One region of the Streptomyces liliiviolaceus genome, then DNA from elsewhere that is predicted to be linked to it. Evidence: predicted binding sites of a transcription regulator. Region 1 holds the regulator's gene; each other region holds the start of a gene.

Region 1 (6,952 bases):
TTCGAGCTGCGGCCCGGCGACAGCATCCTGTGCGTCACGGACGGCGTGACGGAGCGCCGCAACGGACACCGGCAGTTCGACGACGAGGACGGGCTCGCCGCCGCGCTCACCGGCTGCGCGGGGCTGAACGCCGATCTGATCGCCGAGCGCATCCGGCGTCTGGTGCACGATTTCGGCGGCAAGCCGCCGGAGGACGACCTGGCGCTGCTGGTGCTGCAGGCGGAGTGACGGCCCTCCGCCCGGGCGGAGGGGGCACATCCGTGCGTGCGGGACAATGGAGGACATGCCTTCCGCACTTCCCGACGGCGAGCCCGTCCCCGACGACGGGGCGCTGCCCGCGCACGCCCTGGCCGACGCGGCCGACCGCCCGCTCGGGTTCTATCTGCACGTCCCGTACTGCGCGACGCGCTGCGGCTACTGCGACTTCAACACGTACACGGCGACGGAGCTGCGCGGTTCCGGGGGCGTGCTGGCCTCCCGCGACAACTACGCCGAGACCCTGATCGACGAGGTCCGTCTCGCCCGCAAGGTCCTCGGTGACGATCCGCGGCCCGTCCGCACGGTCTTCGTCGGCGGCGGTACGCCCACCCTGCTGGCCGCCGACGATCTCGTACGGATGCTGGGGGCCGTCCGGGACGAGTTCGGGCTCGCGGACGACGCGGAGATCACCACGGAGGCCAATCCGGAGTCGGTGGACCCCGGATATCTGGCCACCCTCCGGGCCGGTGGGTTCAACCGGATCTCCTTCGGCATGCAGAGCGCGCGCAAGCACGTGCTGCAGATCCTCGACCGCACCCACACCCCCGGCCGGCCCGAGGCGTGCGTCGCCGAGGCCCGCGCGGCCGGCTTCGACCATGTGAACCTCGACCTCATCTACGGCACTCCCGGTGAGAGCGACGACGACTGGCGGGCCTCGCTCGACGCGGCGATCGGCGCCGGGCCCGACCATGTGTCCGCGTACGCGCTGATCGTCGAGGAGGGGACGCAGCTCGCCCGGCGTATCCGGCGCGGCGAGGTGCCGATGACCGACGACGACGTCCACGCGGACCGCTACCTGATGGCCGAGGATCGTCTGTCGCAGGCGGGGTTCTCCTGGTACGAGGTCTCCAACTGGGCCACCTCCGAGGCCGGGCGGTGCCTCCACAACGAGCTGTACTGGCGCGGGGCCGACTGGTGGGGGGCCGGGCCCGGGGCCCACAGCCATGTGGGCGGGGTGCGGTGGTGGAACGTCAAGCACCCGGGCGCGTACGCGGGGGCGTTGGCGGGTGGGCGGTCGCCCGGCGCCGGGCGTGAGCTGTTGTCCGACGAGGACCGGCGGGTCGAGCGGATTCTGCTGGAGCTGCGGTTGGTGTCGGGGTGTCCGTTGTCGCTGCTGCGGGTGGATGGGCTGGCGGCGGCTTCGCGTGCGCTGGCGGAGGGGTTGCTTGAGGCGGGGCCGTTCTCGGAGGGGCGGGCGGTGCTCACCCTGCGGGGGCGGTTGCTGGCGGACGGGGTGGTCCGGGACCTGGTGGACTAGGCCGGGTTCTTCCGCCCCCGCCGCCCCTACCCGTTCCCGTCCACGCATGGGGCTGCGCCCCTCGCCCCCGTATCGCGCTTCGCGCTCGTCCTCAAACGCCGGACGGGCTAGGAGTTAGCCTCTCCGGCGTTTGAGGAGCGGGGGTTCGGGGGCTGGCCCCCGAGTCGTTGACGGGAACGGGTAGGGGCGGCGGGGGCGGAAGAAAACGCCCCTACTCCGGTGCCGTGACGAAGTCGATCAGTTCTTCCACTCTGCCCAGGAGCTCCGGCTGGAGGTCCCGGTACGAGTGGACCGAGTCCAGGATCCGCTCCCACGCCGCGCCCGTGTTTTCCGGCCACCCCAGAGCCCGGCAGACCCCCGTCTTCCAGTCCTGCCCCCGCGGCACCCGCGGCCAGGACGGGATACCCACGGACGCCGGCTTCACCGCCTCCCAGACGTCGATGTACGGATGGCCCACGACCAGCGCGTACTCGCTCGTCACGGCCGCCGCGATCCGCGACTCCTTCGTGCCGGGGACCAGGTGGTCCACCAGGACCCCGAGCCGCGCGTCCGGCCCGGGACCGAACTCGTCGACGATGGCGGGCAGGTCGTCGACGCCCTCCAGGTACTCGACGACGACGCCCTCGATGCGCAGGTCGTCGCCCCAGACCCGCTCCACCAGTTCGGCGTCGTGGCGGCCCTCGACGTAGATGCGTCCCGCACGGGCCACCCGGGCCCGCGCCCCGGGCACGGCGACCGACCCGGACGCCGTGCGCGTGGGGCGTACCGGCGCGGCCGACGGGCGTACGAGGGTCACCACGCGCCCTTCCAGGAGGAAGCCGCGCGGTTCCAACGGGAACACCCGGTGCTTGCCGAAGCGGTCCTCCAGCGTCACCGTGCCCGCCTCGCAGCGGATCACGGCACCGCAGAACCCGGTGCCGGGCTCCTCGACCACGAGCCCCGGCTCCGCCGCCACCTCGGGCACGGGCTTGGGCTTCTTCCACGGAGGGGTCAGATCCGCTGAGTACTGGCGCATTCGGATGACGATAGGAGAAGCAGGGCCCCGCACGTACACCGACACCCCGGAGCGGCGCTCGCGGCAGGACTCGCGGCACGACTCGCCGCACGACTCACGGCACGTCGAAACGCCGTGCCAGCGCCTCCCGTTGGGCCCGTACGAACGCCGCGTCCACCACCGCCCCGTGCCCGGGCACGTACAGCGCGTCCTCGCCCCCGAGGTCCAGCAGGCGGTCCAGCGCGGCGGGCCAGCGGGAGGGCACGGCGTCCGGGCCCGCCTGGGGTTCGCCGGACTCCTCGACGAGGTCGCCGCAGAAGACGATCTCCGGGGAGCCGGGCCCGGCGACCAGGACCGCGAGGTCGTGGCCCGTGTGCCCGGGGCCCACGTTCGCCAGCAGGACCTGCCGGCCACCGCCCAGGTCGAGCGTCCACTCGCCGGAGACGAGATGCCGGGGCCGCACCAGGAGATCCGCCGCCTCGGCCGCCTCCCCGGGATCGGCGCCGTTGCGCACGGCGTCCGCGAGCAGTTCCTCCCGGCCCTCGCCCAGGACCAGTTCGGCGCCCACCGCGGCGAACACCTCGGCCCCCGCGAACGCCGCCGCCCCGAAGACATGGTCGAAGTGCGGATGCGTGAGCGCGAGATGCGTGACGCGCCCGCCCCCGAGCAACCCGTGCGCCCGCGTGCGCAGTCGCGCGCCCTCCCGCACGCTGGACCCCGCGTCGATCATGAGCGCCGCGTCCTCGCCGACCACGAGCCCGGCCGTGCAGTCCCACCCCGGGAGCCGGCAGCGCCCCGCGTACGGGGACAGCTCCTCCCAGCCGGTTCCGTCGCGCCCGGGCCCTTCCCATGTCACGTTCATGCGCCGACGCTAACCCCGTCGGCCGCGCCCGCATGTTCCCGACAGAGCGGGACACCCTCGTACACGTCGCCTGTCCGATGTGCCCGGCGTCACGACATCGCAGGCCCGCCCTTGCCCGGCCCGTACCCACCGGCCGTACACTTGGCGCGGGGATGCTGGCACTCGCGCGCGCTGAGTGCCAGGCGGCACCGCCGATGACGACCGACTGACGACCGATGACCGCGCGGAAGACCACGGGAGGTGTGCGCGATGCTCAGTGAACGCAGGCTCGAAGTGCTGCGCGCCATCGTCCAGGACTACGTGGGCACGGAGGAGCCGGTCGGCTCGAAGGCGCTCACGGAGCGCCACCGGCTGGGCGTGTCACCGGCGACCGTCCGCAACGACATGGCGGTCCTGGAGGACGAGGGGTACATCGCGCAGCCGCACACGAGTGCGGGGCGCATCCCCACGGACAAGGGCTACCGGCTCTTCGTCGACAAGCTCGCGGGCGTCAAGCCGATGACGGCGCCCGAGCGGCGGGCGATCCACCACTTCCTGGACGGTGCCGTCGACCTCGACGACGTCGTGGGGCGGACCGTGCGGCTCCTCGCACAGCTCACCCGGCAGGTGGCGGTCGTCCAGTACCCGTCGCTGACCCGCTCGACCGTGCGTCATGTGGAGCTGCTCGCGCTGGCCCCGGCCCGCGTCATGCTCGTACTGATCACGGACACCGGGCGCGTCGAGCAGCGCATGGTGGACTGCCCGGCCCCCTTCGGGGAGGTCTCCGTGGCAGATCTGCGCGCGCGGCTCAACAGCAGGATCACGGGGCGCCGTTTCGCGGATGTCCCCCAACTGGTGCAGGATCTCCCCGACGCCTTCGAGTCGGAGGACCGGGGCACGGTCGCTACCGTGCTCTCCACCCTCCTGGAGACTCTTGTCGAGGAGACCGAGGAGCGGCTGATGATCGGCGGCACCGCCAATCTGACGCGCTTCGGACATGATTTTCCCCTCACGATCCGTCCGGTGCTCGAAGCGTTGGAGGAGCAGGTCGTGCTCCTCAAACTCCTCGGCGAGGTCAACGATTCGGGCATGGCCGTACGGATCGGTCACGAGAACGCCCATGAGGGACTCAACTCCACTTCTGTGGTCTCGGTCGGCTACGGTTCGGGCGGCGAAGCAGTCGCCAAACTCGGCGTGGTCGGACCGACGCGCATGGATTACCCCGGAACGATGGGAGCGGTACGAGCGGTGGCACGGTACGTAGGACAGATCCTGGCGGAGTCGTAAGTGGCCACGGACTACTACGCCGTACTCGGCGTGCGCCGCGACGCGTCCCAGGACGAGATCAAGAAGGCATTCCGGCGGCTCGCCCGCGAGCTGCACCCGGACGTCAACCCCGATCCGAAGACGCAAGAGCGCTTCAAGGAGATCAACGCCGCGTACGAGGTGTTGTCGGACCCGCAGAAGAAGCAGGTCTACGACCTCGGTGGCGACCCGCTGTCCCAGGCGGGCGGCGGTGGCGCGGGCGGCTTCGGAGCCGGCGGCTTCGGCAACTTCTCGGACATCATGGACGCGTTCTTCGGAACGGCGTCGCAGCGTGGCCCCCGGTCGCGCACGCGGCGCGGCCAGGACGCGATGATCCGGCTGGAGATAGAGCTCGACGAGGCGGCCTTCGGCACGACGAAGGACATCCAGGTCGACACGGCCGTCGTCTGCACCACCTGCAGCGGTGAGGGCGCCGCCCCCGGCACCTCCGCGCAGACCTGTGACATGTGCCGCGGTCGTGGCGAGGTCTCCCAGGTCACGCGGTCCTTCCTGGGCCAGGTCATGACGTCCCGGCCGTGTCCGCAGTGCCAGGGCTTCGGAACGGTCGTCCCGACGCCGTGCCCCGAGTGCGCGGGCGACGGACGGGTGCGCTCGCGCCGGACCCTGACCGTGAAGATCCCCGCCGGTGTCGACAACGGCACCCGGATCCAGCTCGCGGGCGAGGGCGAGGTCGGCCCCGGCGGCGGCCCCGCCGGCGACCTGTACGTGGAGATCCACGAGCTGCCGCACAACATGTTCCAGCGGCGCGGCGACGATCTGCACTGCACGGTCACCATCCCGATGACCGCGGCGGCGCTCGGTACCAAGGTCCCGCTGGAGACGCTCGACGGGCTCGAAGAGGTCGACATCCGCCCCGGCACGCAGTCCGGGCAGTCGATCCCCAAGCACGGGCGCGGCATCACCCATCTGCGGGGCGGCGGACGCGGCGACCTGATCGTGCACGTCGAGGTCATGACGCCCACGAAACTCGATCCCGAGATGGAGCGGGTCCTGCGGGAGCTGGCCCAGATGCGGGGCGAGGAGCGGCCCACCGGGCAGTTCCAGCCCGGTCAGCAGGGCTTGTTCTCCCGGCTGAAGGACGCCTTCAACGGCCGTACCTGACGGGCGAACCGCCGGGCATGCCGCAGGATGATTCCGGTGGCTTATGCCCGGCGGACGGCCGGATTCGGACTTGTACGGAGGACGTGACAACATGCCGTCATGTCCTCCGCGCTGACCGATCTTTTCCCCCTCCCGATCGTGCAGGCCCCGATGGCCGGCGGCGTCTCCGTGCCGCAGCTCGCCGCGGCCGTGTCCGAGGCCGGGGGGCTCGGTTTCCTCGCCGCCGGCTACAAGACGGCCGACGGCATGTACCAGGACATCAAGCAGCTGCGCGGGGCCACCAGCAGGCCGTTCGGCGTGAACCTCTTCATGCCGCAGCCCGAGTACGCCGACCGGTCGGCCGTCGAGGTGTACGCCCACCAGCTCGCCGGTGAGTCCTCCTGGTACGAGACCGAACTGGGCGACCCCGACAGCGGACGCGACGACGGCTACGACGCCAAGCTCGCCGTCCTCCTCGACAACCCGGTGCCGGTCGTCTCCTTCCACTTCGGGTGCCCCACCCGCGACGTCCTCGACTCCCTGAGCCGGGCCGGCACGCTCACCCTCGTCACCGCGACCACCGCCGAGGAGGCGCAGGCCGTGCAGTGGGCGGGCGCCGACGCGGTCATCGTGCAGGGCGTCGAGGCCGGCGGCCACCAGGGCACCCACCGCGACAACCCGGAGACGGACGGCTCCGGCATCGGACTGCTGTCGCTCATCGCGCTGGTCCGCGAGACCGTGCAGATCCCGATCGTCGCGGCCGGCGGCATCATGCGCGGCAGCCAGATCGCCGCGGCGCTGGCCGCCGGCGCGAGCGCCGCCCAGCTGGGCACCGCCTTCCTCGCCACCCCCGAGTCCGGCGCCAACGCCCTGCACAAGCAGGCGCTGACCAACCCCCTCTTCGTCCGTACGCAGCTGACGCGGGCGTTCTCCGGCCGCCCCGCGCGCGGACTGATGAACCGCTTCATGCGCGAGCACGGGCCGTACGCGCCCGCCGCCTACCCCGAGGTGCACCACCTCACCTCCGCGCTGCGCAAGGCCGCCGCAAAGGCGGGGGACGCGCAGGGCATGGCGCTGTGGGCGGGGCAGGGGCACCGGCTCGCCCGCGAACTGCCCGCCGGACAGCTGGTGGAGGTGCTCGCGGCCGAACTCGCCGCCGCCCGGACAGCGTTGTCGGCCGAGCAGGACGGGGGCG
Region 2 (6,952 bases), 2.5 Mb from region 1:
TACGAGCGTGGAGCTTCCGCTGGGGAACGAGACCAGGCGCACCCGGCCCGCGCGCAGCCCCGCGATCGCGGCGACCTCCTCCTCGGCGGCGGTCAGCCCGGCGATGATGCCCGCCGCGTGCCGCACGAGGGCCTCGCCCGCCTGGGTCAGCCGCATCTCACGGCCGGTGCGGATGAGCAGCGGTGTGCCGACGGAGGCTTCGAGCGCCTTCATCTGCTGGCTGACGGCGGGCTGGGTGCAGCCCAGCTCGCGCCCCGCCGCCGAGAAGGAACCGGTGGCGGAGACGGCACGCAGGACGCGCAGATGACGGGCCTCGATCACCCTTCGAGCATAAGCGAATCTTGGATACGGCGAGGAATATCGCGTCGACGCTTTTGGCCCGGATCGCCTAGCGTGCCTTCATGAAGCTTCTGTCTCTGAATCTGGGGCGGCCGAAGGCCGTCGAGTACACGGACCAGGCCGAGGGCGTGACCGGCATCGACAAGCGGCCGGTGGACGGGCCGGTACGGGTCGCCGCGCCCGGGCCCAAGGGCGTCGGCGGGAGCGGTCTCGCCGGGGACGCCGTGTGCGAGCTGCGGCACCACGGCGGCGACGACCAGGCGGTGTACGCCTTCGCGCGCGAGGACCTCGACGACTGGGAACGCGAGCTGAGGCGCCCGCTGTCCAGCGGGATGTTCGGGGAGAACCTCACGACCGAGGGCATCGACGTGTCCGGGGCGAAGATCGGGGAGCGCTGGCGCATCGGCTCCGAGGTCGTGCTCGAAGTGACGTCCGGGCGGATCCCCTGCCTCACCTTCCAGGGCCACCTGGGCGAGAAGGGCTGGGTCAGGCGGTTCACGCGCAAGGGGGCGACCGGCGCGTATCTGCGGGTGATCGAGCCCGGGGAGATACGGGCGGGCGATCCGATCGAGATCGTGCACCGGCCGGACCACGAGGTCACCGCCGCCCTGCAGTTCCGCGCGGTCACGCTCGAACGGACGCTGCTGCCAAAGGTGCTGGCGGCCGGCGACGCCCTGCACCCGGAGGCACGGGAGACGGCGCTGAGGTACGTCGAGAAGTACGGCGGTCACTAACCTTGGGCCATGACAACGGCTTTGATTACGGGATCGACAGCGGGCATCGGTGCCGCCTTCGCACGGCGGCTGGCCGCCGACGGGCACAACCTCGTGCTGGTCGCGCGTGACACCAAGCGGCTCGGCGAGCAGGCGACGGAACTGCACGACCGGCACGGCATCGAGGCGGAGGTGCTGGCGGCGGACCTGGCGACGGACGAGGGCATCGAGGCGGTGGCCGCCCGTGTCTCGGACCGCAAACACGCGGTCGACCTGCTCGTCAACAACGCGGGCTTCGGCAACAAGGGCCTGTATCTGGACGTACCGATGGCGGACGAGCTGAGGATGCTCAAGGTGCACTGCGAGGCGGTGCTGCGGCTCACCTCGGCGGCGGCCGAGGCCATGCGGGAGCGCGGGCGCGGCGGTGTGGTCAACGTGGCGTCGATGGCCGCGTTCACGCCCCGCGGTACGTACGGGGCGTCGAAGGCGTGGGTCGTGCAGTTCACGCAGGGCGTGGCGAAGGACCTGGCGGGCAGCGGCGTCCGGCTGATGGCACTGTGCCCCGGCTTCGTGCGGACCGAGTTCCACGAGCGGGCCGGGATGGGCACGGACGACATCCCCGACTGGATGTGGCTGGACGCCGACAAGGTGGTCACGGCCGGTCTCGCCGACCTCGCGCGGGGCAAGTCCCTGTCCATTCCGGACGCGCGCTACAAGGTGCTGGCGGGCCTGGCGAAGGTGACGCCGCGGGGGCTGGCCGACGGGGTCAGCTCCAAGGCGGGCCGCAAGTACGGCCCGAAGTAGGCGCGTCGGTGCTGTTAGGCGTCAGGCGGAGACAGCACGAAGGCCCGGCCCCGCCGAAACGGGTACCGGGCCTTCATGCTGCGCCCGAAGGGGCGCGGGGTTCAGCTCAGCGACTAGTGCGAGTGGCCGTGGCCACCGTGAGCGGCCTCGGCCTCCTCCTCCGCCGGCTTCTCGACGACCAGGGTCTCGGTCGTGAGGAGCAGGGAGGCGATGGACGCCGCGTTCTCCAGGGCGGAGCGGGTGACCTTGACCGGGTCGATGACGCCGGCCTTGACCAGGTCGCCGTACTCGCCGGTCGCGGCGTTGAAGCCCTGGCCCTTGTCGAGGTCGGCGACCTTGGAGGTGATGACGTAACCCTCCAGGCCGGCGTTCTCGGCGATCCAGCGCAGCGGCTCGACGGCGGCCTTGCGGACGACGGCGACACCGGTCGCCTCGTCGCCGGCCTTGCCGAGGTTGCCTTCGAGGACCTTCACGGCGTGGACGAGCGCGGAGCCACCACCGGAGACGATGCCCTCCTCGACCGCGGCGCGGGTCGCGGAGATGGCGTCCTCCAGACGGTGCTTCTTCTCCTTCAGCTCCACCTCGGTGGCGGCGCCGACCTTGATGACGCACACGCCGCCGGCCAGCTTCGCGAGGCGCTCCTGGAGCTTCTCGCGGTCCCAGTCGGAGTCCGTGGACTCGATCTCGGCCTTGATCTGGTTGACACGGCCGGCCACGTCGGCGCCGTTGCCGCCGCCGTCGACGATGGTCGTGTCGTCCTTGGTGACGGTCACGCGGCGGGCGGTGCCCAGCACGTCCAGGCCGACCTGGTCGAGCTTGAGGCCGACCTCCTCGGCGATGACCGTGGCGCCGGTGAGCGTCGCGATGTCACCGAGCATGGCCTTGCGGCGGTCGCCGAAGCCGGGGGCCTTGACGGCCACCGCGTTGAAGGTGCCGCGGATCTTGTTCACGACCAGGGTCGACAGGGCTTCGCCCTCGACGTCCTCGGCGATGATCAGCAGCGGCTTCGACGCGTTGGTCTGGATGACCTTCTCAAGCAGGGGCAGCAGGTCCTGGATGGAGGAGACCTTGCCCTGGTGGATCAGGATGTACGGGTCGTCGAGGACGGCCTCCATACGCTCCTGGTCGGACACCATGTACGGGGACAGGTAGCCCTTGTCGAAGGCCATGCCCTCGGTGAAGTCCAGCTCCAGACCGAAGGTGTTGGACTCCTCGACGGTGATGACACCGTCCTTGCCGACCTTGTCCATCGCCTCGGCGATGAGCTCGCCGACCTGGCTGTCCTGGGCGGACAGACCGGCGACGGCCGCGATGTCGGACTTCTCGTCGATCGGGCGCGCGGTCGCGAGGAGCTCCTCGGAGACCGCGGCGACGGCCGCGTCGATGCCCTTCTTGAGGAGGGCGGGGGACGCGCCGGCGGCGACGTTCTTCAGGCCCTCGCGCACCAGCGCCTGGGCCAGCACGGTGGCGGTGGTCGTACCGTCACCCGCGATGTCGTTGGTCTTGGTCGCCACCTCCTTCACCAGCTGGGCGCCGAGGTTCTCGTACGGGTCGTCGAGCTCGACCTCGCGGGCGATGGTGACGCCGTCGTTGGTGATGGTGGGGGCGCCGAACTTCTTGTCGATGACGACGTTGCGGCCCTTGGGGCCGATCGTCACCTTCACGGTATCGGCAAGCTTGTTGACGCCGCGCTCAAGGGCGCGACGGGCGTCCTCGTCGAACTTCAGGATCTTCGCCATGGAGCTGATTCAGTCCTCTCAAAAAACGAACGGCGCCCCCGGCACCCGGCGCTTTTTTAGTACTCGTGTTCAGTACTCGCTGGGGCCAGGGGCGCAGTTCAAAGCAAACCTGGGTGAATTACTTCTCGATGATCGCGAGCACGTCGCGAGCCGAGAGGACGAGGTACTCCTCGCCGTTGTACTTCACTTCGGTGCCGCCGTACTTGCTGTAGAGCACGATGTCGCCGGTCTTCACGTCGAGCGGAAGACGCTCGCCGTTCTCGAAGCGGCCCGGGCCGACGGCCAGGACGACGCCCTCCTGGGGCTTCTCCTTCGCCGTGTCCGGAATGACCAGGCCAGAGGCGGTGGTCTGCTCGGCGTCGAGCGGCTGGACCACAATGCGGTCCTCAAGCGGCTTGATGGCAACCTTGGAGCTGGTGGTCGTCACGATCCGACCTCCCCCTTCGGAGATCTCACGGGGTTAACTGTCTGAGGTGGCGACCAGGTGGATCCGTCGTCGCGGGTGCCGGACCTGCCCGTCGCTATTGGCACTCTCCTGCGGTGAGTGCCAGAGCCGAGACTATGACTGCGATTAGCACTCGGTCAAGCGGAGTGCCAGTTACCTCCGGCGGTTGGCGGCATCCGGGCGGGTCGGAATCGGGGTTGCCGCAAGCGCCGGACGGGCTGGAGGGTTCTCGTCTGCGGCCCGGTGGGGGCGGGCCGCGCAGTTCCCCGCGCCCCTGAAAAGCGGGCTGCGCCCGACTTTTCCCGCCCCCTTCCCCTGCCCCCACCCCCTAGGGGCGCGGGGAACTGCGCAAAGGGGGGCGAGGGGGCGCAGCCCCCATGCAGTGACGGGGAGGGTAGGGGCGGCGGGGGCGGAGAAAGGTCCTCGGGGCCCCTACAGGTAGTCCTCCAGCCGCGCCACGGCGAACCCCTGCTCCTGAATGCGGCGCAGCATCCGGACGGTCGCCCCCGTCAACGCCCCACCCCCCTCAGGGCAATGCAGAATGTCCCCCGCCCGCAACCGCTCGGACTCCCGCCACAGAACGACCGCCGAGATACCGCAGTCCCCCGCCGCCCGCAGCGTGTCGCCGTCGTACTTCCCGTACGGCGGCCGGAACAGCCGCGGCCGGATCCCGAACCGCCGCTTCAGCTTCTCCTGCTGCCCGCAGATCTCCGCCCGCTGCCCCTCGTACGGCAGCCCCGGCAGATACGGATGATCGAGCGTATGGTTCTGCACGCTCGCACCGACCGCGCGCAGCCGGCCGAAGTGCGCGTACCCCGGCCCCACGACGCTGTCCGTGAGGAACACGCTCACCGGCAGCCGCAGTTCCCGCACCATGTCGACGAACCGCGGATCCCGCTCCGCGCCGTCGTCGAAGGTCAGGAAGACGACCTTGTCGCGGGTCGGGACGCGGTCCACCACGGGCGGCAGGCCGGGCCCCGCGGCCCGTAAGGCGGGCCGCCGGACGGACGGGCCGGGCGCACGGGCGAGCGGGGCGCTCAGCCCCCAGCGGCGGTACGCGTCCACGGGCGGCCCGTGCGTGCGTACCTTCTGCGCGGCCTTCTTGCCCAGCCGCTCGATGGGGTCCACGGACTGGGCGCAGCCCGCGAGACAGAGCACGCCGGCCAGAAGTGCGGCGGTGGCCCCCCGGCGCCTCACAGGTAGTCCTCCAGGCGCGCCACCGCGTACCCCTTGTCGGTGATCAGCTTCAGGAAGCGGCGGACCATGTCGGGCATCGTGCCCTCCCAGTCCTCCTTGCCGCGGAAATGGCTGAGAACGATGTCCCCGGGGCGCAGGTCGCGGTCCCACTCCCGGTACTCCCAGCGGTCGACGAAGACCTCCTCGTTCCAGAGGGGGGCCGCCTTGATGCCGCAGGCCTTGGCGGCCCGCAGGGTGTCCTCGTTGTAGTTGCCGAACGGCGGGCGGAAGAGCGTCGGCCGCTTTCCGTACCGCTTCTCGATCACGTCCTGCATCCCGCAGATCTCCCGCTTCTGCGCGGCGTACGACAGGCCCGGCATGAAGCGGTGGTGGAGGGTGTGGTTGTTCAGCGACACGCCTGCGGCCTGCATCTTCTTGAAGTACCCGTAGTCCTCCTTGACCAGGTAGTCACTGAGGAAGGCGGTGTACGGGATCTTCAGCTCGCTCATCATCCGCAGGAACGCCGGGTCCTTCTCGGCGCCGTCGTCGATGGTGAGGAAGACGACCTTGTCCTTGGTGGGGATCGTCGTGAAGACGGGCGGGAGTCCTTCGTGGTCGTCCACCTCGAAGCCGTCACGGGTGTCGATGTGCGGCTTCTTCGCCGGGGCGGGCGGTGCGGGCAGGGGGGCCTTGGGCAGGCCCCATCTCTTCACGGCTGCGGCGTGGGCGCGTTGCTCCTGGCGGAGTTTGGCGGCTGCCTGTTGGCCTGCGGCCGGCTTGATGTCCTTGGGTGCGGGGGCCGAGCAGGCGGTGGCCAGTGCGGTGGCTGCCAGCAGGGTCAGGGCCGTGCGAGCCGCTGCTCGGCGCGGACGGACGGTCGGCTGCGGGCCGGTGGGGGCGGGCCGCGCAGTTCCCCGCGCCCCTTTCGGGGCACTCGTACGGACCCCGTTTGCGGCGTTGATGTGGGATTGTCTTACAAGTCGCATGGGGCCGGATACTCCCAGGTCAAGCGGGCTTCGCCGGGTCGACACCGCCGTCGCGCGCGTGCCGTCCACCGACTGGCCCACAATGGGGCGGTGAACGACCTCGATCCGCCCGACTCCCCGCTCGCCTCCTTCGCCGCTCTGCGCACGTCCGAGGGGCGTGCCCTGCTGGACGAGGTGCGCGGTACCGAACCGGCCCAGGAACTGGCCGTGGCGACGCGGCTGCGGCGTGGGCATCCCGTCGGGCTCGTGTCGGCCGCGCTCGGGCAGGCGCGGCTGCGGCAGCGGGCCGTCGCGAAGTTCGGGGCGGCGGACGCGGCTCAGATGTTCTTCACGCCGAACGGGGTCGAGCAGTCGACCCGGGCGAGCGTCGCCGCGTACCGTGCCGCGCGGTTCAGGGACCTCGGGGTGCGGTCCGTGGCCGACCTGTGCTGCGGCATCGGCGGTGACGCGATCGCGCTCGCCCGCGCCGGGATCCGGGTCCTCGCCGTCGACCGGGACCCGCTGACCGCGGCCGTGGCCCGCGCGAACGCCGAGGCGCTCGGGCTGGCGGAGCTGATCGAGGTGCGCGAGGCCGATGTCACCGAGGTCGACACGGCCGGGTACGACGCCGTGTTCGTGGATCCGGGGCGCCGGGGCGGGCGCGGGCGGATCTTCGACCCCGAGGCGTACTCACCGCCGCTGTCGTGGGCCGTCCAGGCGGCCCTCAAGGCGCCTCTCGCCGCGCTGAAGATCGCCCCGGGCATTCCGCAC
Region 3 (6,952 bases), 2.0 Mb from region 1:
CGGGGTGTGTGCCGTGGGTGGGAGCCATGACTCGAAATCTAGCCGCAGCGCTATCCGCTCAAACGTTCCCCCTGGCCGCGGCGGGAGGTCGTGGGTCACCTGGCCCCCGGTGGGGGCGTGCCGCGCAGTTCCCCGCGCCCCTAAAGACTGCGCAGTTCCCCGCGCCCCTGATGGGGGCGCGGGGAACTGCGCGAACGGCCCCCACCGGGCCGCGGACGACAATGCTCCCGCAGGCTCCCGACTAAGCCGCGCGGCGCGACACGTACTCCCTGATGTCGGTCATCGGGGGACGTTCCTCCATGTCCACCGAATGCGTTCGCGGCTCGAAACCCCGCTCCCCCCGGACGAACTGCGTCAACGACGGCCGGATCATGTGCCCGCGCGCCAGCCGGAGCTGAGCGGTCCGATAGATCGCCGCGGACATCCGCCCGAGCGCCTGCCCGTCCTGATGCCGGTGCTTGCGGACGCCCACGTCCACCTGCGCGAGGGCGTCGAGCCCGACCAGATGCAGCGAGTCGACCAGCATGCCCAGCTCCACCCCGTACCCGACGGGGAACGGAAGCCGTTCGAGGAGCGAGCGGCGGGCCGCGTACTCCCCGCCCAGCGGCTGGACGAAGCCGGCCAGCTGCGGCCAGTGCATGTTGAGCAGCGGCCGGGCCATGAGTTCGGTGACCCGGCCCCCCTGGCCCGACGCGGAGCCCAGCGGACGGTCGTACATCGCCTTGACGAGGTCGACCCCCGGATCCGTGAGCAGCGGACCGACGATCCCGGAGACGAAGTCCGCCGAGAACTCCTTCAGGTCCGCGTCGACGAAGGCCACGATGTCCCCGCGCGTGACGAGCAGCGAGCGCCACAGCACCTCGCCCTTGCCGGGGACGGCCGGGATACGGGGCAGGATCTCGTCCCGGTGCACCACCCGGGCACCCGCGGCCGCGGCGACCTCGGAGGTGCGGTCCGTCGATCCCGAGTCGATCACCACGATCTCGTCGACGAGCGGCACTCTCGCGGTCATCAGCTCACGGCGGATCACGGCGACGATCTCGCCGACGGTCTCCTCCTCGTTGAGCGCGGGCAGTACGACACTGACCGTGGAGCCCGTGGACCGCTTCGCGGCGATCAGCTTCTTGAGCGGGCGGTCCTCGACGGACCAGGAGCGCGTGCTCAGCCAGCGCTCGACGTCTTCCAGCACGTGCGGCTCTCCCTTGCGTTCATCGGGATGCGTGCGTCCCGCCGCGACGTAAACCGGTGTGACGGTCATCTCGCGGTTCGGACGGCTCTCTCCACCATCCATGCCGTCGGTTACAGTCTTGAACAACGCTGATGACCATCGCATGTCGGGGGTCGTTGCGTAGACAACTAAATACCGCTCATCCAGAGGGGCAGAGGGATACGGCCCGTTGAAGCCCCGGCAACCCTCCAGCCGGTCTCGTCCTGATCATTGTCGATCAGTGCGGCGAGGCTCCCGGCTCGGGAAGGTGCCAAATCCGTCTCATGGCGAAGTGCGTCGTGAGGAAGATGAGGAAAGGGCCTCGCCTCCATGGCTGCGCAGACAGTTGCAAGCACCACGAACTCCACCCCCTCCGCGGACTCCGCGAACGCCGTCGATCTCGGTCCGGCCGCCGCGCTCTCCTGCCGCGAGTGCGGTCACCGCGTACCGCTCGGTCCGGTCTTCGCCTGCGAGGAGTGTTTCGGCCCGCTGGAGATCGCGTACGACTTCTCCGGTTACGACACCGAGGAACTCCGCAAGCGGATCGAAGCCGGTCCCGCGAACATCTGGCGGTACGCGCCGCTGCTGCCCGTCCCCGCGGACGTGGCGGACAAGCCGAACATCAACCCGGGCTGGACCAAGCTCGTCAAGGCCGACAACCTGGCCCGTGAGCTGGGCGTCGACGCCGGCAAGCTCTTCGTGAAGGACGACTCCGGCAACCCGACGCACTCCTTCAAGGACCGTGTCGTCGCCCAGGCGCTGGAGGCCGCGCGCGCCTTCGGCTTCACCACGCTCTCCTGCTCCTCCACCGGCAACCTCGCGGGCGCGGTGGGCGCCGCCGCCGCGCGGGCCGGCTTCCGTTCCTGCGTGTTCATCCCGCACGACCTGGAGCAGGGCAAGGTCGTCATGGCCGCGGTCTACGGCGGCGAGCTCGTCGGCATCGAGGGCAACTACGACGACGTGAACCGCTTCTGCTCCGAGCTGATCGGCGACCCGGCCGGCGAGGGCTGGGGCTTCGTCAACGTCAACCTGCGGCCGTACTACGCGGAGGGCTCCAAGACCCTGGCGTACGAGATCTGTGAGCAGCTCGGCTGGCGGCTGCCGGACCAGCTGGTCGTACCGATCGCCTCCGGTTCGCAGCTGACGAAGATCGACAAGGGGCTGAAGGAGCTGATCCAGCTCGGTCTGGTCGAGGACAAGCCGTACAAGATCTTCGGTGCCCAGGCCGAGGGCTGTTCGCCGGTGTCCGTCGCCTACAAGGCCGGGCACGACGTCGTACGGCCGCAGAAGCCGGACACGATCGCGAAGTCCCTCGCCATCGGCAACCCGGCCGACGGGCCGTACGTGCTCGACATCGCCCGCCGGACGGGCGGGGCCGTGGAGGACGTGAACGACGACCAGGTCGTCGACGCGATCAAGCTGCTGGCGCGGACCGAGGGGATCTTCGCGGAGACCGCCGGCGGGGTGACGGTGGGGGTGACGAAGAAGCTGATCGAGGCCGGTCTGCTGGACCCGAGTCTGACGACCGTCGTCCTCAACACGGGGGACGGTCTGAAGACGCTGGACGCCGTCGCCTCCGACACGGGGCTGACCGCGACCATCCGCCCGAACCTCGACTCCTTCCACGAGGCTGGGCTCGGGTCCTGATCGCTGTCGCAGTTCCCCGCGCCCCCGAAGAAGGGGCGCTGTACCACAGCCCTACCTGATGGAGGTCCCGTGAGCGTCAACGTCCGTATCCCCACCATTCTGCGTACCTACACCGGTGGGCAGGCCGAAGTGGCCGCCGAAGGGGCGACCCTCGCCGAGGTCATCGCCGATCTGGAGAAGAACCACACCGGTATCGCCGCCCGCGTCCTGGACGACCAGGGCAAGCTGCGGCGGTTCGTCAACGTGTACGTGAACGACGACGACGTCCGCTTCGAGCAGGGGCTTGAGACGGCTACGCCGGACGGCGTCGGGGTCTCGATCATCCCGGCGGTCGCCGGAGGCTGAGCGCCCCGCACGGTGCCCCGTTCGGCGGCGCCGTTCGTTACCCTTGGTAATGTCGAACACGCAGAGTTCATCGAATTGCCCCCTCCGCGCCTGAAGCGGAGGGGGCAATTCTGTATGGTTGAGCGCGGTACAGTTGGGGAAGCTGCTTCGCTTCGCAAGATCGGCGCTTATGAGTTCGCGCCCGGAGCCCGACAAGAAGTAGCCAAAGTAACTGGTCATTTTGAGCCGTTTATGGCATTTACCGGGCCCGACTTGCCCTGATCCTTCGTAAATCCTTCACATATTTCCGATCAGCCGTGCCCGGAATTCTCGTCGGATTGACCTGTTGCAGACGGCAGTTGGACGGATACATTCAGCCGCGGTCGACGCGTTCCGGCGCACACCCCCAACCGTTGGGGGGTGAGGTCTGACCCGGATCCGCGAAGTGCGGGTCTGTGCAAGGGCCAGTAATAGGGGAGTTAGGCATGGCTCAGGGCACCGTCAAATGGTTCAACGCGGAGAAGGGGTACGGCTTCATCGCGGTCGACGGTGGTGCGGATGTATTCGTCCACTACAGCGCGATTCAGATGGACGGCTACCGCACCCTGGAAGAGGGTCAGCGGGTCGATTTTGAGATCTCGCAAGGCCAGAAGGGGCCGCAGGCGGACATGGTCCGTCTGGCGACCGGCTGAAGCACGCGCCGACTTACTGCAGCGACGTTCTTCTTCCGAAGGGCTCGTACCTCCCGGGTGCGGGCCCTTCGGCATGTCCGGACGCCGGGCGCGAAAGGCCGGGGGCGCCTCAAGGTCATCGGGCGCCCCTGCCTCGCACCCCCTCCCACCTGCGGATCATTGAGAGGCGCTTGCACTCGCATGGGTCGAGTGCTAATCATTGGCGTTAGCACTCTGAAGGTGAGAGTGACAACGAGGACCGGGTCAGTGAGGCCCGCAGGCCAGGTGGGGCAAGGAACCACGAGGTCTGCAGGCCGTCCGTCGCGGGCGCGGGCGCGGTCCTGGAGATTCCACCCCAGTCCGGGAGGACCACTTCACATGGCCAAGATCATCGCGTTCGACGAGGAGGCACGGCGCGGTCTCGAGCGCGGGATGAACCAGCTCGCCGACGCCGTCAAGGTCACCCTTGGCCCCAAGGGTCGTAACGTCGTCCTAGAGAAGAAGTGGGGCGCCCCCACGATCACCAACGATGGTGTTTCCATCGCCAAGGAGATCGAGCTTGAGGACCCGTACGAGAAGATCGGCGCAGAGCTGGTCAAGGAAGTCGCCAAGAAGACGGACGACGTCGCCGGCGACGGAACGACCACGGCGACCGTGCTCGCCCAGGCGCTGGTCCGCGAGGGTCTGCGCAACGTAGCCGCCGGTGCCAACCCGATGGCCCTCAAGCGCGGTATCGAGAAGGCCGTCGAGGCCGTCTCCGGTGCCCTTCTTGAGCAGGCCAAGGATGTCGAGACCAAGGAGCAGATCGCTTCCACGGCCTCCATCTCCGCCGCCGACACCCAGATCGGCGAGCTCATCGCCGAGGCGATGGACAAGGTCGGCAAGGAAGGCGTCATCACCGTCGAGGAGTCGCAGACCTTCGGTCTTGAGCTTGAGCTCACCGAGGGCATGCGCTTCGACAAGGGCTACATCTCGGCGTACTTCGCCACCGACATGGAGCGTATGGAGGCCGTCCTCGACGACCCGTACATCCTGATCGCCAACTCGAAGATCGCCAACGTCAAGGACCTGCTCCCGCTCCTTGAGAAGGTCATGCAGGGCGGCAAGCCGCTGCTGATCATCGCCGAGGACGTCGAGGGCGAGGCGCTGTCGACGCTGGTCGTCAACAAGATCCGTGGCACCTTCAAGTCCGTCGCCGTCAAGGCTCCGGGCTTCGGTGACCGCCGCAAGGCCATGCTCGGCGACATCGCCATCCTCACGGGCGGCGAGGTCATCTCCGAGGAGGTCGGCCTGAAGCTGGAGAACGCGGGTCTGGACCTGCTGGGCCGCGCCCGCAAGGTCGTCATCACCAAGGACGAGACCACGATCGTGGACGGCTCCGGCTCGGCCGACCAGGTCCAGGGCCGGGTCAACCAGATCCGTGCCGAGATCGAGAACTCGGACTCGGACTACGACCGCGAGAAGCTCCAGGAGCGTCTGGCGAAGCTGGCCGGCGGCGTGGCCGTCATCAAGGCCGGTGCCGCCACCGAGGTCGAGCTCAAGGAGCGCAAGCACCGCATCGAGGACGCCGTTCGCAACGCGAAGGCGGCCGTCGAGGAGGGCATCGTCGCCGGTGGTGGCGTGGCTCTGCTCCAGGCTTCCTCGGTCTTCGAGAAGCTTGAGCTCTCGGGTGACGAGGCGACCGGCGCCAACGCCGTGAAGCTCGCCCTGGAGGCCCCGCTCAAGCAGATCGCCGTCAACGGCGGTCTTGAGGGTGGCGTCATCGTCGAGAAGGTCCGCAACCTGCCCGTCGGTCACGGCCTCAACGCCGCGTCCGGTGAGTACGTGGACATGATCGCCGAGGGCATCATCGACCCGGCGAAGGTCACGCGTTCCGCCCTGCAGAACGCCGCCTCCATCGCCGCGCTGTTCCTCACCACCGAGGCCGTCATCGCCGACAAGCCGGAGAAGGCCGCGGCCGGCGCCGGCGCCGGTGGCGGTATGCCGGGCGGTGACATGGACTTCTGATCCGGAGACGGATCGGCGGTCCACCGCCGCGGCACCGCTGCGGCACTGCTTCATCACAGCTGTACGAACCGAGGGCGGCACCCCATTCCAGGGGTGCCGCCCTCGGGCGTGTCCGGGGTCACAGGGGTGGGCGGCGGGGCGGCGGAATGCCTCGGTCGCCGGGATGGTTGTCCGGGGAGTTATCCATGCGCATGCACATACCCGATGGGATGTGCAATTCCCTCCCTTCTCCCCCCATGAGGAGCCCCCACGTGACCGTCGCCGCCTCCGCCTCTCCCTCCGCCTCCCGCGCCGCCGAGGTTCTCTCCCGGCCCGTCGCCCTCAACGGGCTGACCGTTCCGAACCGGATCGCGATGGCGCCGATGACCCGGCAGTTCTCGCCGGGCGGAGTTCCCGGGGAGGACGTGGCGTCGTACTACGCGCGCCGCGCCGCCGCCGGTGTCGGTCTGATCGTCACCGAAGGCACGTACGTGGGCCACGAGTCGGCCGGGAACAGCGACCGGGTCCCGCGGTTCCACGGCGAGGAGCAGCTCGCCGGGTGGGCGAAGGTCGCCGCGGACGTGCACGCGGCGGGCGGGACGATCGTGCCGCAGCTCTGGCACATCGGCATGGTGCGCTCCGCCGGGGAACCGCCGTTCGCGGACGCGCCCGCGGTCGGTCCGTCCGGCCTGCGCATGGACGGCACCGCCGGCCAGGGCAAGGAGATGACCCAGGCCGACCTCGACGACGTCATCCAGGCCTTCGCCGACGCCGCGGCCGACGCCGAGCGCATCGGCTTCGACGGGGTGGAGCTGCACGGCGCGCACGGCTATCTGCTCGACCAGTTCCTGTGGGCGGGCACCAACCGCCGCACGGACGGGTACGGCGGGGACCTCGTCGCCCGTACGAAGTTCGCCGCGGAGATCGTGGCCGCGGTGCGGGCGGTCGTCTCGCCGACCTTCCCCGTCCTCTTCCGCTACTCGCAGTGGAAGCAGGAGGTCTACAAGGCGCGCCTGGCACAGACCCCGGCGGAGCTCGACTCTTTGCTGGCGCCCCTGGCCGCGGCCGGAGTGGACGCCTTCCACGCGTCGACGCGGCGCTACTGGCTGCCGGAGTT

What was found. Region 1 encodes HrcA, which represses chaperone genes, less so after heat shock. Its sites were predicted from a motif close to TTNGCACTCNGNNNNNCNGAGTGCNAA; they were not measured.
Region 2: the regulator HrcA is predicted to act here: its motif matches at 4,167-4,193, upstream of groES (co-chaperone GroES).
Region 3: the regulator HrcA is predicted to act here: its motif matches at 4,040-4,066, upstream of groL (chaperonin GroEL).

The regions. Positions count from the first base shown of each region.
Region 1 is NZ_JAGPYQ010000001.1:2,958,504-2,965,455, forward strand. It holds gene J8N05_RS12935 (SpoIIE family protein phosphatase) at 1-228, shown strand, start outside; gene hemW (radical SAM family heme chaperone HemW) at 284-1,516, shown strand; gene J8N05_RS12945 (DUF3097 domain-containing protein) at 1,728-2,531, opposite strand; gene J8N05_RS12950 (MBL fold metallo-hydrolase) at 2,626-3,372, opposite strand; gene hrcA (heat-inducible transcriptional repressor HrcA) at 3,622-4,638, shown strand; gene dnaJ (molecular chaperone DnaJ) at 4,639-5,778, shown strand; gene J8N05_RS12965 (nitronate monooxygenase) at 5,878-6,952, shown strand, end outside.
Region 2 is NZ_JAGPYQ010000001.1:502,310-509,261, forward strand. It holds gene J8N05_RS02130 (LysR family transcriptional regulator) at 1-321, opposite strand, end outside; gene J8N05_RS02135 (MOSC domain-containing protein) at 402-1,073, shown strand; gene J8N05_RS02140 (SDR family NAD(P)-dependent oxidoreductase) at 1,083-1,856, shown strand; gene groL (chaperonin GroEL) at 1,970-3,595, opposite strand; gene groES (co-chaperone GroES) at 3,714-4,022, opposite strand; gene J8N05_RS02155 (polysaccharide deacetylase family protein) at 4,473-5,237, opposite strand; gene J8N05_RS02160 (polysaccharide deacetylase family protein) at 5,234-6,202, opposite strand; gene J8N05_RS02165 (class I SAM-dependent methyltransferase) at 6,293-6,952, shown strand, end outside.
Region 3 is NZ_JAGPYQ010000001.1:984,895-991,846, reverse strand. It holds gene J8N05_RS04235 (alpha,alpha-trehalose-phosphate synthase (UDP-forming)) at 1-28, opposite strand, end outside; gene J8N05_RS04230 (glucosyl-3-phosphoglycerate synthase) at 242-1,189, opposite strand; SAM riboswitch class I at 1,365-1,522, shown strand; gene thrC (threonine synthase) at 1,538-2,854, shown strand; gene J8N05_RS04220 (MoaD/ThiS family protein) at 2,924-3,199, shown strand; gene J8N05_RS04215 (cold-shock protein) at 3,664-3,870, shown strand; gene groL (chaperonin GroEL) at 4,228-5,856, shown strand; gene J8N05_RS04205 (NADH:flavin oxidoreductase) at 6,093-6,952, shown strand, end outside.